One region of the Cellvibrio sp. PSBB023 genome, then DNA from elsewhere that is predicted to be linked to it. Evidence: predicted binding sites of a transcription regulator. Region 1 holds the regulator's gene; each other region holds the start of a gene.
What was found. Region 1 encodes FNR, which switches genes on or off when oxygen is low (the NO sensors DNR and NnrR bind a similar motif). Its sites were predicted from a motif close to TTGATNNNNATCAA; they were not measured.

Region 2: the regulator FNR is predicted to act here: its motif matches at 2,766-2,779, upstream of B0D95_RS12605 (OmpW family protein).
Region 3: the regulator FNR is predicted to act here: its motif matches at 2,877-2,890, upstream of B0D95_RS17540 (GbsR/MarR family transcriptional regulator).

Annotation. Positions count from the first base shown of each region.
Region 1 covers NZ_CP019799.1:794,667-799,696, reverse strand. Annotated here, with positions in the region: gene B0D95_RS03605 (exo 1,3/1,4-beta-D-glucan glucohydrolase) at 1-296, opposite strand, end outside; gene glk (glucokinase) at 628-1,626, shown strand; gene B0D95_RS03595 (cold-shock protein) at 1,710-1,916, opposite strand; gene fnr (fumarate/nitrate reduction transcriptional regulator Fnr) at 2,309-3,067, shown strand; gene B0D95_RS03585 (DUF4202 domain-containing protein) at 3,086-3,682, shown strand; gene B0D95_RS03580 (SirB2 family protein) at 3,722-4,099, shown strand; gene B0D95_RS03575 (hypothetical protein) at 4,358-4,876, shown strand; gene B0D95_RS03570 (hypothetical protein) at 4,964-5,030, opposite strand, start outside.
Region 2 covers NZ_CP019799.1:2,879,935-2,884,964, forward strand. Annotated here, with positions in the region: gene B0D95_RS12590 (alpha/beta hydrolase) at 1-961, opposite strand, end outside; gene B0D95_RS12595 (class I SAM-dependent methyltransferase) at 1,199-2,062, shown strand; gene B0D95_RS12600 (DUF1993 domain-containing protein) at 2,148-2,678, shown strand; gene B0D95_RS12605 (OmpW family protein) at 2,852-3,499, shown strand; gene B0D95_RS12610 (LytTR family DNA-binding domain-containing protein) at 3,542-4,276, opposite strand; gene B0D95_RS12615 (sensor histidine kinase) at 4,308-5,030, opposite strand, start outside.
Region 3 covers NZ_CP019799.1:4,075,835-4,080,864, forward strand. Annotated here, with positions in the region: gene B0D95_RS17530 (cytochrome d ubiquinol oxidase subunit II) at 1-868, opposite strand, end outside; gene B0D95_RS17535 (cytochrome ubiquinol oxidase subunit I) at 883-2,244, opposite strand; gene B0D95_RS17540 (GbsR/MarR family transcriptional regulator) at 2,263-2,829, opposite strand; gene B0D95_RS17545 (NADP-dependent oxidoreductase) at 2,934-3,962, opposite strand; gene B0D95_RS17550 (oxidoreductase) at 3,977-4,792, opposite strand; gene B0D95_RS17555 (SDR family oxidoreductase) at 4,830-5,030, opposite strand, start outside.

The DNA.
Region 1 (5,030 bases):
ATCGGAATCGCTAGATAGCCATCGCTATCATCCATAGACGCTTGATAATAGGCATCTGCGATTGCCAACCAATCAGCTGCTTTTGAGTAACGATTTCCATTTGGTACTGAGCCACCACCATTCAATACTGAACCTATGTGAAAATCCTTCACATCCTGCGGTGTTAAATGCCTGATTTCCGGCTGAATCATTTGCCCTATTTTCTCTTCTAGGCTCATATCACCAAGAATGTGATCAATCTTTGCCTCGAGAACAGGATCTTTTTTAACCTTGCTAGTGATACTGGGCCACTGCACTTGTGCAACCTCCGGAACGACATATATGTAATAAAGAGTAATCAGCGAGAACGCTACCCATTAATGACAGCGCTGTCAACAAAATACAAAGAAAGCTAATAAGCGACAACATAAATACCATTTATCATCTATAAATGATGTAAATTAACCTAACTAAACACGATTACACTCTCCCTACTGCCGTATTGCAGGCATTTGGGGGCTCTCGCCCAAAAGTGAATTTCCGCCAATTGCGTTTAGTGTTATTCTCCCGCGCTCAAGAATTACTACGGTCCTAACACACCATCTATAACAATCTAATCTTCTTATGTAAAAGAAGTTGAGGAGTCTCATGAACCTGTTACTGGTTGCTGATATCGGAGGCACTAACGGTCGTTTCGGTTTGGTCGAGTTTGATGCAGACAAGAATCGCGCAAATGGCAAGGTCAATTACACAGCAGAACGCCAAATTACACTTAAATGTGCCAACTATCCAGACATGGCAACAATGATCAAAGCTTGCTGTAGCGAGTTTGGCATTGAAATTCCAGCCTATGCATGCCTCGCGATTGCCGGTCCAATCGAAAATGGCCAAGCATCGATGACCAACCTTAATTGGAAGTTTTCAATTGATGGCTTGCGCGATCAACTGGGCATGAAAACACTGCATGTGATCAACGATTTTGCATCACTTGCCTATGCAGTTCCCTTTCTCGAAGACGATGAACTCATCACATTATATGACTCGCATAAATCCAGTGCCGATGCACCGATTGTGGTGATGGGGCCAGGTACGGGCTTTGGCATGGCCGCGCTAGTGCCTAGCCAAAACAACTGGCGAATCATCCCCACCGAAGGAGGCCACGCCAGCTTCGCGCCAACCAATGAAAAAGAGCTGGATATCAAAGCCTTTCTGTTGAAAGAGCAGAACCATGTCTCTGTGGAGAATATTCTTTCCGGCGGCGGCTTGGTAACACTCTACAGAGCCCTGGCGCACAATGAAGGCGTTGAAGCGCAGCCTTATACACCAGCCGATGTGAGCACCAAAGGCATTGCCAATCAAGACCCACTCTGTCGCGAAGCAGTGTTGACATTTTGTGACGTACTGGGTGAAGTCGCAGGTGACAAAGCGCTTTCCCTCGGCGCAAAAGGTGGCGTAGTGATTGGTGGAGGGATTACTCCCAAGCTGGTAGATCTATTACCCGAATCACACTTTCTTGAGCGCTACAAAAATAAGGGGCCAATGACCGGCTACGTCAGTGACATATCGATTCGTTTGATTGTGAATGACAAAGCAGCGCTAGTAGGTTCTGCTGCATGGTTAATCAACAATACAGAATCATTGAAATAACAAAGCATTTGTAAACAATAAAAAAATCCGCCTCGGTTACCCGGGCGGATTTTTTTATTGCTCTTGCGTTCGCGAGGATACGATCAAAGACCAACTACATTTTCAGCCTGTGGGCCTTTTTGTCCGGGCTTTACGTCAAATTCTACGCGCTGACCTTCTGCCAAGGTCTTGAAACCTGAGCCGCTGATTGCACTGTAGTGAACAAAAACGTCCTGACCAGCTTCGCTTGCAATAAAGCCAAAACCTTTAGATTCGTTGAACCACTTAACGGTGCCAGTACTTCTAGCCATAATAAACCTCGATGTTTTCTTAAAATAAAAATGAATACCCCAAGTGGGATTGCGCTGGCGGATTCAGATGTTACTTATGAAAAACAGAACGAGGTGCTAATAGATTTACTGCTAGAACAACGATGCGACTTACCATAAATAATGCTGCTAACTGGCCAGCCGAACCAATATATTATTCAGTCAGCCCCAAGTAAAGAGGGCTTTTTAAGAAAGCCACCTGCTTTTTAGTTATATCCATACATCAGGGCAAGCTCCCCTCTGCCGAATGCAAATTCCGCGGACAATTGAGCCAAATCAACTATTTACCGCCTCCATTAAAGCTGCAACAATCGCTTATTACACTATTGCCGCAGGTTTCGCGGCCATGGTCACTTATTTGAGGTGGTGGACTTATGACAGCTAATCAACACATTGTAAAAACCCAGGATTCCAGCTGCCCTCACGATAAGCGCGTTAGTTGCGGAAATTGCCGTTTAAACACTATCTGCTTGCCGATCAGCTTGCACATTGAAGATATTGATCGCTTGAACAGCATCATCCAGCGCGGCAAACCCCTGCAAAAAGGCGATTATCTCTACCGCGCCAATGATCACTTCCACTCCGTTTATGCCATTCGCTCGGGTGCCGTAAAAGCACTGACACTGAGTGATAACGGCGAAGAGCAAGTCACCGGATTTTATTTACCCGGTGAAGTTGTCGGTATGGACGGTATTGCAGATAACCGTTATACCAACTCGGTCATTGCACTGGAAACGGCGTCTGTATGCGAGATTCCGTTTAATCGCATGGAAGAATTGAGTTTGCAAATTCCCAATTTGCAGCGTCACTTTTTCCAGTTAATGAGCCGCGAAATCACTCAGGACCAACAAATTATTACCTTGCTCAGTAAAAGTAGTGCCGAGGAGCGCATTGCAGCCCTGCTGTTAAGCATATCTAGCCGCAATAGCCGCCGCCAGTTATCGGCCAATGCATTCCGCTTACCCATGTCGCGCACAGATATTGGCAATTACCTCGGTTTGACCATTGAAACCGTCAGCCGGATTTTTACTCGCTTACAAAAACAACAGGTCATTTCTGTTGATAAAAAAGAAGTACTGATTACCAATATGGAACAGCTGCGCAACATCGCCAACGGCGACAGTCACTGTTAACCACCACGAGTATCCACAATGATTAACGCCCAACGTCTGGACGCCACCCTCGCCGCTTTTGATACGGCCAACCTGCAAGACCCTAATACTGAAATAGTGGATGGCAAGGTTGTTGCCAAAGAATGGATTTATGGCCAACGCATGAGCGCACGACTGGCGCAGTTTTGTCCTCACGCATCTGACCCCCTACAACTGGCGGCACGCAGCCAACATATCTGCCGCTGGAAAATCCCTCGCTCCGATTACCCCATGGATCGTACCGGCTACAAAAAGTGGCGACTGGATTTGGCACAAATGCATGGGGATATTGCCGGTGAGATTATGGCCAGCCAAGGGTATGAAGATGCGGTTATTGCACGGGTAAAAGACCTACTGCTAAAACGCAGCCTCAAGCGCGATGAAGAAGTTCAAACCCTTGAGGATGTTATTTGCCTGGTATTCATCGAGTTTTATCTGGAGGATTTTGCCGGTAAACACGAGGAAGCCAAGCTCATCGATATTATTCGCAAGACCTGGAATAAAATGTCACCCACTGGTCATACTGCAGCATTAACACTGCCGCTGAATGACAAGATGCTAACGTTGGTCAGCAAAGCGCTGAGCCCTGATAATTAATACAACAATGATTCATCCATCATTAAAAAGGAAAACACCGTGTATATAGCCCTTAAACACTTGCACTTAACGTTTGTCGCCCTCGCCCTGCTGATATTTTTTGTACGTGGTGTTTTGTTATTTATTAATTCACCACTACTGAACAAAAAACTGCTGAAAATTGCCCCACATATTATCAATACCATCATGCTGGTGAGCGGCATCCTATTAGCCGTCAGTTTGGGGATGAAACCAGGTGAGCATCCTTGGCTTATGGCCAAACTCATCGGCTTGGTTGTATTTATCATTCTCGGTGTTGGCGCATTTAAGGTTCGCAACGTGCTCCTGCAAAAAATCCTCTGGGTAGATGCCTTAGTGGTATTTGCTTATATTGTCAGCGTTGCTATCACCAAAAGCCCAATGGGGTTTTTAGGCTAATTAGACAGCAACTAATTGCCGCAACACCTAAGTGTTGCGGCAAAAACCTTTGCTAAGCTCCCCCCTTCACTAACGCCCCCTACCCCACTCTTTACCTTTTATACAGTTATTTAAATAACCAGCCACTTGGACCATGATAGATCTATAGGTAATTAATAGCACTGATTTTATTTACAATACTTGACCTTTCTTAAAAAGTGATTTATATCACACGTCTGTTGTTTAGCTTTCCAATAACTTTAATAATCGGCGAAACCTATGAAAAAGATACTCTTGTGCATCACCCTATTTTGTTTTTCACAATTCAGCCTTGCGTGTGATGAAGCTTGTAAGCGCGCCAAGGCCGAAACAGCAAATAACGTTAAATTTGCCAGTTACCTCAACCTTAAATACTGCAAAACCACCAGTTTGGATTTCTTATTACAAGGCCGCAAAAGCCTCCAAGCCTACCGCGAGAAACAACTGCCTACAGCACACCGGGGCGGCGCCAAAAATATTCGCAACTTCATTATGCAGCGCAAAGATTGGCTGCAAGAGTGCGATAACTACATGCAATTAACCGAGCAAGGCAGGATATTCCGCGATAAAGAGAGCACCGAAAAGATTATGTCGTCGCTCACCAATACCGCCGATGAACTGCATAAAATCATGATGCGCCCACGCGCTGAAGTGGAAAGCCTGGAATTGGTAACAGCCGCTGCCGGGCAAAAATTTGATGAGCTTTTTAAAAATGTGGATGACCACTATCTTGAACTGCAACGTCGCGGTCTGCTTTAAGCCCCAATTCACCCGATGAATACCCATAAAAAAACCGGCCATGACTGAGCCGGTTTTTTTATGCCTGGGTGGAAATAAACACACCTATCAGGTTTTCTTTTTCAAAGACAGTACGGGGCGATCCGGTTTATCTGGACGCTCGGCAAAGTGCTTT
Region 2 (5,030 bases), 2.1 Mb from region 1:
TGTCCAAAAAGGCATGGTTGCGCCCTTCATAAATTTTAAATTCCACTGGCTGACCGGCCGCCTTGAGCGCATCAACATACTGCTGGGATGAAGCCGGTGGTGTTGTGGCATCGGTACTGCCAACATGCACAAATTGCGGCGGCAGTTGGTATTGCGCACGCGTAGGGATGTTATACATGGGCGATACGGCTTTATAAAATTCCGGATTTTTATCTACCGAAATACCATCGCCAAACAAACCGCGCGGTGTTGCATTACCTAACTTCCAGAAAATATTGGATGAGGTTTCAAAACCGTTTTGTGCCGCTTTGTATAAATCGAAAGCGGCGTAACTGATGACTGCCGCTTGCACGCGCAAGCCATCGCGCTTGGCAATTTTTTCAGCGGTTTTTCCTTTGGGTAAATAGGTGGGTTTAAAACCGAGTGTCTTGCCAGCAAAACCATCGGACTCCAGCTTGCGGCTATTTAGCAACACCATGGCACTTAATTGGCCGCCAGCACTATCGCCGGTAATGGCAACACGCGCCGGGTCACCTTTGTAGTTAGCAATATGTTCTTTCATCCACAACAGGCTGCCCATAGCATCTTCCACAATCTGGTTGATGTGAACGCTATTATTGTTATCGCCCAAGAGGCGATAATTCGTATTCACCACCACATATTCACTATTGCCAGCGATATATTCCGACATGGTATTCATGATGGAATTATTGTTAATCAACCAACCGCCGCCGTGGTAAATCACCAATACCGGATAATTTTTCTTGCCGGTTTTAGGAACATAAATATCCAGGGTAAGCGGCATATTATCGGGTTCAGCCCAGGTAATATTTTTATGGGTTTCAAATGCATGTTTCGGCTTCAATGCAGCCGCTTGCGACACCAGGGGTAACAACAGCGCAATAACCACTACACAATAGCGGAATACCGCTGATTTATTATTCGATAACAGACTGTTCATAATCGTTATGTCCATCCGGAAATGTTAAGTAAAAAAATCTCGCGCTACATAGCACAGAGATATTGAGTGTAGAACACTACTGTGGCAATAATCAGATGCAATTTGTCATAAAACCAGACTCTATGCACAATCGCAGCGCACCTTTACAAAAAATAATGATTTATCAACAAAAATAAGCGAATAATAAACCGCCAGATTGATAACAGATAAAAACCCATCCCTTAAAGGAGTTTCCCGATGAAGAAAATCGCCCTGCTCGCCACTGCACTGTTCTTGTCCAGTTGCGCAATAGACAACACAACCACACCTGACAAAAAACACCTCAGTGCCGCCGATAAACAACAATTAATTAATATCACCCAATCGCTGCCCGCCGAACATCAGGCCCGCTATGTGGCACGCAACCCGGTAGAAACGCTGGAATTTTTTGGGATTCGCCCCGGCGATGTGGTGCTGGAAGCACTGCCGGGCGATGGCTGGTACTCTAAAATCCTCATGCCGTATCTGGGTGAGAAAGGCCGCTTGATCGGTGTGGATTACAGCTTGTCCATGTGGCCGGAGTTTGGTGGCTTTGCTACGCCGGAGTTCATCAAGAAACGCGAACAATGGCCAGCACAATGGCGCACTGATGCAAAACGCTGGGGCAGTGCGCAGGTGGATGCCTATACCTTTGCAGATTTGCCCGCTGACCTGACCGGACAGGTTGATGCTGTGTTGTTTATCCGCGCACTGCATAATCTCGCGCGCTTTGATGCCAAGGGCCAGTACCTGCAACAAGCACTGGCAGAGACCTATCGGGTACTTAAACCCAATGGCACAGTGGGCGTTGTGCAACATGCCATGAGCGAATCCAAACCTGACGCCTGGGCCGATGGTAGCCGTGGTTATTTAAAAGAGTCAGATATAGTGTCGGCGATGTTAAAGGCGGGTTTTGAATTGGTAGACAGCAGTGATATCAACAAAAACCCCAAAGACAATCCGCAAGAGAATGACAATGTCTGGCGCCTGCCACCCAACCTGAACGGCACCGATGCACAAAAGCAGCAAAACCAACTGATCGGCGAATCCAACCGCGTGACATTACTCTTCCGGAAAAAATAACCACGATCACATAATATCTATCGCGGCGCGCAAAAAATAATTTTTTTGCGCGCCGCAGCAACTACATCACTGTTGGTAACTCACAATGAATAACAACCATAAAAATCCGTCGACTATATTTCAACATTACTTGCAGCAACTAAAAACGATTGTTCATAAGATAGATATCCATCAACAAGGCAACCCGCAGATACTGAAACACAGCCTACACCCCGATATGCTACCGCTCCTTGCCCAGCTGCGCACCGCGGCCAACTTTTCATTGCGCTGTTGTTGCCCGCTGAGTGGCCGTGAGCGCATCACGTTTGATAATAAGGATGAAACCTTCGCGGGTATTCAATTACAGCTGGATCAAACTATTCAGTACTTACAATCACTTCCGCTAAACGATGCGGCCAGCACAGCAAGTCTGATTGAGGACCAGGCCGGGTTTACTCCATTACAATTACCGGCAGAAGAATATGTTTATCACTATGCACTGCCCAATTTTTTCTTCCACCTGAACATGGCTTACGCCATTGGCCGTGCAGCGGGTGTGCCGCTTAGCAAAGGGGATTTTGATGGCTACCACCAATACCCCGATGGATTTTCATTTGTGTCGCAAGAAGATCAATAGCATAAAAAATCATCTACACAACTCGCACCTTGCGCTGTATCAAATAATTTTCAGTTAGGTTTTTATTTTTTACAGCGCTAAAACTAATTGATATATATCAATTTTTATAATGTGAAATTTCGTAACACTGCCTCTGTGATTTAACAATTGTGTTAACAACAGAGGAAATGCACATGCGTCAATTAGTAATGGCTCTGGTATTAGGTAGCAGTTGTGTAGCAGCGGCAACTCATGCTCACGAAGCAGGTGATTTTTTAGTGCGTGTTGGGGTTGCCCAAGTCGCGCCCGATGCAAGCAGTGGCAGCGTATTAGGTGGTGGCGTGGATGTAGAAGATGCAACCGGGCTGGGCTTTTCCGGCACCTGGTTTGCCACACCCCATATCGGCATTGAAGTGCTGGCCGCGCTGCCCTTTGAGCACGATATTGTGGGGAGCGGCGCACTCAGTGGTGTGGATATTGGCAGCACCAAACACCTGCCGCCCACTGTGTCCCTGCAATATTACCCGCTGGGTGAAGGCAAATTTCAACCCTATGCGGGCATAGGCCTGAACTACACCACCTTTTTTGATACCAAGAGCAGCGCTGCGTTGGATAGCGCGCTGGTAGGCGATACGGATATTTCACTCAAGGATTCAACCGGCGTCGCGCTGCAACTGGGTGCCGATTGGCAACTCAATGACAACTGGTATTTAAATGCCGCTGTGTGGAAAATTGATATAGAAACTACCGCGCGCATTTCAGTGGATGGAACTCAAGCAGCGCGCGTGGATGTCACAATTGATCCGCTGGTATTTATGCTGGGCGCGGCCTATTCGTTTTAAATTGGATATTCCATGGCGTCAGCGATTGACTGCTGACGCGCACTAAATCATTTTGAGCAATTCTTTTAAATCGCTCACGTGGCGACGGCTGATAATGGGCCGCGTCAGGGTATCGGCAAGGCGCACTTGATACTGCCCTTGCCCATTGCGCTCCAAGGCTTCGATATGTTTAATCGACACCAGCGAATTGCGATGTACACGCACAAAGCGCCCGTTAAATTCTTCTTCCAATTCTTTCAAGGTTTCATCGAGCAAATGTTCGCCGCCGCGATGATAGACGGTGACGTATTTTTGATCGGCAAGAAAATAGCGAATATCCTCCAGTGGAATTAATTCCACACCGCGCCGGGTTTTGGCCGTGATGTGGCTACGCTGGTTCTCCCGCGCTGCCGGTTGCTGCACCGCAAGGCGCTGGATTTTGTTGAGCTTTTGCGCCTTTTCCAGCACCTGCAATAATTGCTCGGCTTTGACCGGCTTGAGTAAATAGCCAACAGCATTAGTGCCAAATGCATCCAGCGCATACTGATCGTAAGCGGTGCAAAAAATAACGACCGGTGGATCTTCCAATTGGCTGATATCTTTTGCCAGGCTCAAACCATCGCGACCAGGCATGCGAATATCCAGCAGCACTATATCCGGGTCATGCTCGGTAATGGATGCCAGCGCGGCTTCCGCATTATCGGCCTCAGCCACGACATGAAAGCCATCAATTTTTTCCACCATGCGCAACAAACGCTGCCGCGCCAGGGTTTCATCATCAACAATAAGCAATTCCATACCAGTGATTCCGAATAATTGCGGGTTATCGCTATTGTGTTAACGGGCAAAAAATATAGGTGGTGAATACGCCATTTTCCGCACTGCTGGAAAGGCGTGCCGCTGCACCAAAGTGGGCGGTGAGGCGACGGCGAATATTATCCAATGCCATACGGTTATGACGTTGCGCGGGTTCGCTATTGTGCTGATTTTTTTTCACCAACAAATAGGGGTTGCTAATGACGATGCTTAATTGCTTATCGTTTTGCGAGACTTTAATCGTAATGTTTCCCCCGCGCGGCAGCGGTTCCACGCCGTGGAAAATGGCATTTTCTACCAGCGGCTGCAACATCAAGCTGGGGATTTTTAGCTGCGGGTTGCACTCGCTAATTTGCCAATCCACCTGCAAGCGTTTACCCAGGCGCAACTGCTCTATATCCAAATAGTGTTTGCACAGGCTCAGTTCGCGCTCCAGCGGGATCAAGCTTGGCTCGGCCAGGCTTGCGCGAAATAACTCCGATAAATCCTCCACCACTCGCTCGGCAGTATCCGGATCAGTCGCAATTAAACTGGCGATGGAATTCATACTGTTAAACAAAAAATGCGGGCGAATACGCGACTGTAACGCCTGAATACGCGCGTGCATTTCCGCCTGTTGCTGGTTGCGCAACTGCTGCTGCAAATACAAATAGCGCAATAAAATACCCGCTAAAATCGCAGCGATCACCATATTATTCAGCAGTTGCCAGCCGTTAAATTCAAAGTGATAGTCGTC
Region 3 (5,030 bases), 1.4 Mb from region 1:
CGGGTACTACATAGGGGAAGAAGCTGTAAGCCAAGCCGATAAAACTCAGCAGGAAAATCATGCAGGCGGACGCGAAGGGAATCCAGCAGCCGAAGTCGTTGGGGTAGGGGAATAGTTTTAAATAGCGCTCTACGATAAACAGCAGTAAAAAACAAAATACTGGAATAGTGAGCAGCACAATAAAGAGTGGGCTGCCAAACCATTTGGTAAAAATGGTTTCGCTTACCAGCGGGTTGACTATAGAGACAGCAATAATCCCTAGAGCCATTAACCAACCGCAGCGGCGTGCCCACACGGCGGCGCGCTGTTGTAATTCACCTTCGGTTTTCATCACCAGCCACGCGGCGCCGATAAAACTGTAACCCGCTGTCACACAAATGGCGCTGAGCGCGGCAAAGAAAATGGCGGCAACACTTTGTTCAAAGCCCATCACATACATACCCAGCATATAGCCTTGCGATAATGTTGCGAGCAGTGAGCCGGTTTTGAATATTTTGTCCCATAGTTCTTTGTGATCGGCTGGCGCCTTGGCGCGGAAGTCAAAGGCAACACCGCGCAAAATTAATCCGGCGAGCATCACGGTGATGGGTAAATACAAATGAAATAAAATCAAGCTGTGTGCACTGGGGAAGGCGATTAACAAAATGCCTATACCAAGCACCAGCCAGGTTTCATTCGCGTCCCAAAAGGGGCCAATGCTGGCGATCATAGTGTCGCGCTGCTGTTCATTGTTGTTGGGCAATAAAATACCAACGCCCAGGTCGTAGCCATCCAGAATTGCGTAGATGAAAAAGGCGAGCGCCATAAGGCCGATAAAAATAACGGGCAGCCAAAAGGCTTGTCCGGTGAGTTGGCTAATGTCTGTCATGTATCGCTCCCCTTTTAGTGTGCGTTCTGCGCGCTGATTAATTTTTCTTGCAGTGTTTCTACCTCTTCCGGGCGATCCACCAACACCGATTTTCTCGCCATAAGAAACAGGGTGCGTACATAAGCAAATAACAAAACAACATAGAGTGTGAGATAAACCGTCAGGGATATTCCCACATTGGTGGCCGGTGTTTTGGTGACGGCATCGGCGGTGGCTAATACGCCGGTGACTAACCAGGGTTGACGACCAATTTCAGTCACATACCAACCGGCGAGTGTGGCAATCCAACCGGAGAAAGTCATGCCTACAAATACTTTTAGCAGCAGCGGTGGAATTTCCTGTTTGCGCCAATAGCACCAGCAGCCCCACCAGGATACCAATAACATCAAGGTGCCAATACCTACCATAATGCGGAAGCCATAAAACAACGGCGCAACCGGTGGATGGGCATTGGGGAATTCGTTCAGCCCTTTTAATTCGCCGTCCATTTTATGGGTGAGAATCAAGCTCGCCATCTTGGGAATTTCAATTGCGAATTTGTTGGATTGCGTTTCCTTATCGGGGATTGCAAACAGCACCAGCGGCGCGCCTTTTTCGGTGTGCCATACGGCTTCAATCGCGGCGACTTTGGCGGGTTGGTGATGCAGAGAATTTAAGCCGTGCATATCGCCCAGAAAAATTTGGATGGGAATTAAAATCGCTGCAGCAATCGTAGCGGTTTTTAATGCAAGGCGCGGTGCTGGTTTGTGATCGCCTTTAAGAATGCGGTAAGCGGAAATTCCGGCAATTAAAAAGGCAGCAGTTAAGCCCGATGCGACCAGCATGTGCGACAAGCGATAAGGCATGGACGGATTAAAAATAATCGCCAGCCAATCAGTGGGGTAGGCAACACCATCGCGCATTTCAAAACCGGTGGGCGTTTGCATCCAGGAGTTCAACGCAATAATCCAGAAGGCAGACATGCTGGTGCCGAAGGCCACTAAAAACGTGGCGAAGGTATGAATGCGGTTGGATACGCGATCAATCCCAAACAACATAATGCCAAGGAATGTGGCCTCCAGAAAAAAAGCGGTCAGCACTTCATAACCAAGCAAGGGCCCCGCAATATTACCGACGGTTTCCATGTAGCCCGGCCAGTTGGTGCCGAATTGAAAACTCATGGTAATTCCGCTGACCACGCCGAGTGCAAACGTCAGGGCAAAGACCTTGACCCAAAAGCGATAGGCGCGCATCCACACTTCATCGCCGCTGCGGTTGTAGCGAATTTTGAAATAAAACAAAAACCAGCACAGCGCGATGGTAATAGTGGGAAACAAAATGTGAAAGGAAATATTCGCCGCGAATTGGATGCGCGAAAGGATAAATGTGTCGAGCATAGCGGGTACCTCGGTCAATTAGGTCGTGGATTCTTTTTTACCGCCGAGCAGGCGATCTTTCATATCCAACACTTTGCCAATACTGCTGCCGAGCTTGAGTAGCTTGCCGAGGTTGGCTGAGTCCAGACGCTGAATTTCCTGCGTCCAGAGAGTGATCATTTCAATCAGTTCATGCATTTCACGCATGCGTTGCTGGGCATATTCTTCTTCGGGATTAGCTGGCTTTTCGATCAGCAAATTGCGCAAGGTGGACAAGGTTGGGTCGATTTCGCGTTTGCGACGCTGCTCAATCAGGGTTTTGGCTATATCCCAGACATCGCCCGGCGCCGAATAAAATTCTTTGCGCTCACCGGGGCGATGCTGCAACTTCACCAGCTCCCAGGACATTAATTCTTTTAAGCCCATGCTCACATTGGAGCGGGAAATACCCAGCGCTTCAGTCATATCATCCGCGCAGAGCGGTTCTTTACTCAGCACCAGCAGCGCATACATTTGCCCCACGGTACGGTTAATCCCCCAACGGCTTCCCATTTCGCCAAAGTGAAGGATGCAGGATTGGATCATCGGGGTCAGAGCAATGGGCATTTGCGGGATTCCTGTAATTTCAGTAATTACTGAAATTACAGGAATCATTGATGTGGGTCAATATAAATTGTGGTGAGTGTGGTTCGTGAGTGAAGATTCCAGTCTCACGGGAAGATTTGTTGCCCCTGCAATTTATCCATGGAAACAACAACCTTACCCTTGGCTCGACCCTCTTCGAGATAAGCCAGTGCCTCTTTGGTTTGATCAAACGTGAACACCTTGTCGATCACTGGGAGGATTTGCATAGCCTCAATCAGTTTGCCAAGTTCGGCAAGCTGGCGTCCGTCCGGATGTACAAACAGGAATGAATACTCCGCAGCGCGTTGTTTCGCTTGGCGAATTATTTTGCTGCTTAGCAACCCAAACACAAATTTCATCAAAAAGTTCATTCCCCGTGCGTGGGCAAAGGCGATGTCAGGTGGCCCAACCAGCGAAATCACATTGCTGCCGGGTTTTACAATCTGCAGCGATTTTTTGATTTCGTCGCCCCTGAGAGTACCCAGTACCAAATCGTAGCTTTGCAGTACCTTTTCAAAGGCCTGCTTCTTGTAATCAATGATTTCATCCGCCCCCAAGCGTTTAACTAAATCGATATTGGTTGTGCTGGTGGTGGTGCCTACGGTTGCGCCAAGGTATTTGGCGAGTTGAATAGCAAAGGTGCCAATACCGCCGGAACCGGCGGGGATAAATACTTTCTGCCCGGGTTTGATCTGGCCTCGCTCTTTCAGTGCTTGCCATGCGGTAAGTCCGACCATGGGGATCGAGGCTGCTTCTGCAAAATCCAGATTTGTTGGTTTTAAAGCAGCCGCGTGCTCGGCCACCACGGCATATTCCGCAAGGGTTCCATTACCTGAATCAAAGGTGCTTGCAAAGATCGCATCACCCACCTTAAAGCGGGTAACTTGGCTGCCCACTTCCACAACAACACCGGCGACATCGCTACCCATCACTGCCGGTAGCTGGAATTGGAGAATCGGCTTGAACATGCCTTTCGGGATCATGTTGTCTATTGGGTTCAAGCCAACTGCATGAACTCGAACGAGTACTTCGTTGGGCTTGATGCTTGGCTGGGCAATATCGGCAAAGGCGAGCTGATCGGACTTGCCATAGCGTTTGAGGATAAGTGCTTTCATTTTTCTGCCCCTATTCAAGCATCAAGTTGCAAGCTTTTGCGAATGCCAGAATCCAAAAGGCCTGTCGGCGCGAAGCGGCGCATAAACTGCAATTGTGCGGCGGCTTTGCCAGCGGTGTAGCGGCGCCTGGGTTTTTCGGCGCGAATGGCAGTGAGTACTACATCCGCCACTACTGAGGGTTCATCGGCATTTTTCATCGCCTCGCCCACGACCTGTGCCAGGTGTTTGCGCAGTGACTCGTATTCGCCACGCTTGGTATCTGGCTCGATATTGTTCGCCTCGAACTTGGTTTTGGTATAGGCGGGTTCAATCGCCGAGACTCTGATGCCCTGAGTACGCAATTCATGATCCAGCGATTCCGAATAGCCTTCAACCGCATGTTTGCTGGCGACATAGAGCGCCACGTAGGGCATTGGCACCACACCGAGAATAGAACTCATGTTGATAATCCGGCCGCTGCCTTGGCGACGCATTTGCGGTACCACGGCGTGGGTCATGCGTACAACGCCCAGAAAGTTGGTATCGAACAGCGCCTTGGCCTGCTCGATGGAGCTTTCCTCGGCCACCGCTGGTGCAATACCAAAACCGGCGTTGTTTACGAGCACATCAATCCGCCCTTCACGCGCCAACAACTTTTCAACTGCGGTGGCGACGGACGCATCGTCAGTGACATCCAGCTCCAGCATCGGGAAGCGATGCTGGCCAGAGGTGGCGCCGCGTCTGCTGGTGCCGTAGACCTTGTAACCCTCGGCAATCAGTTTGTTGGCGATGGCTTCGCCGATGCCCGACGACGCGCCGGTAATGAGTACGACAGGTTTAAGATTTTTCATAGATGTTATCTGCGCAAATGACAGTGAGAGGTTCTTGTTAATCAGCGTGTTGATAGCGCTCGGCGGCTTTGGCCTGATTGATGTCAGCCAGCAGCGTTTGCCGCGCGCCATCAAGAGCGTCCCAGCGTGCCGCGTTTTGCAGCGGTGGTATGGTGATCCGTTCGCGGCGATCAAAGCCGACTAGTGCCGCATCCACCAAGTCATCTACTTTCATCATTGCTGGGAAGCTGCTGATGTC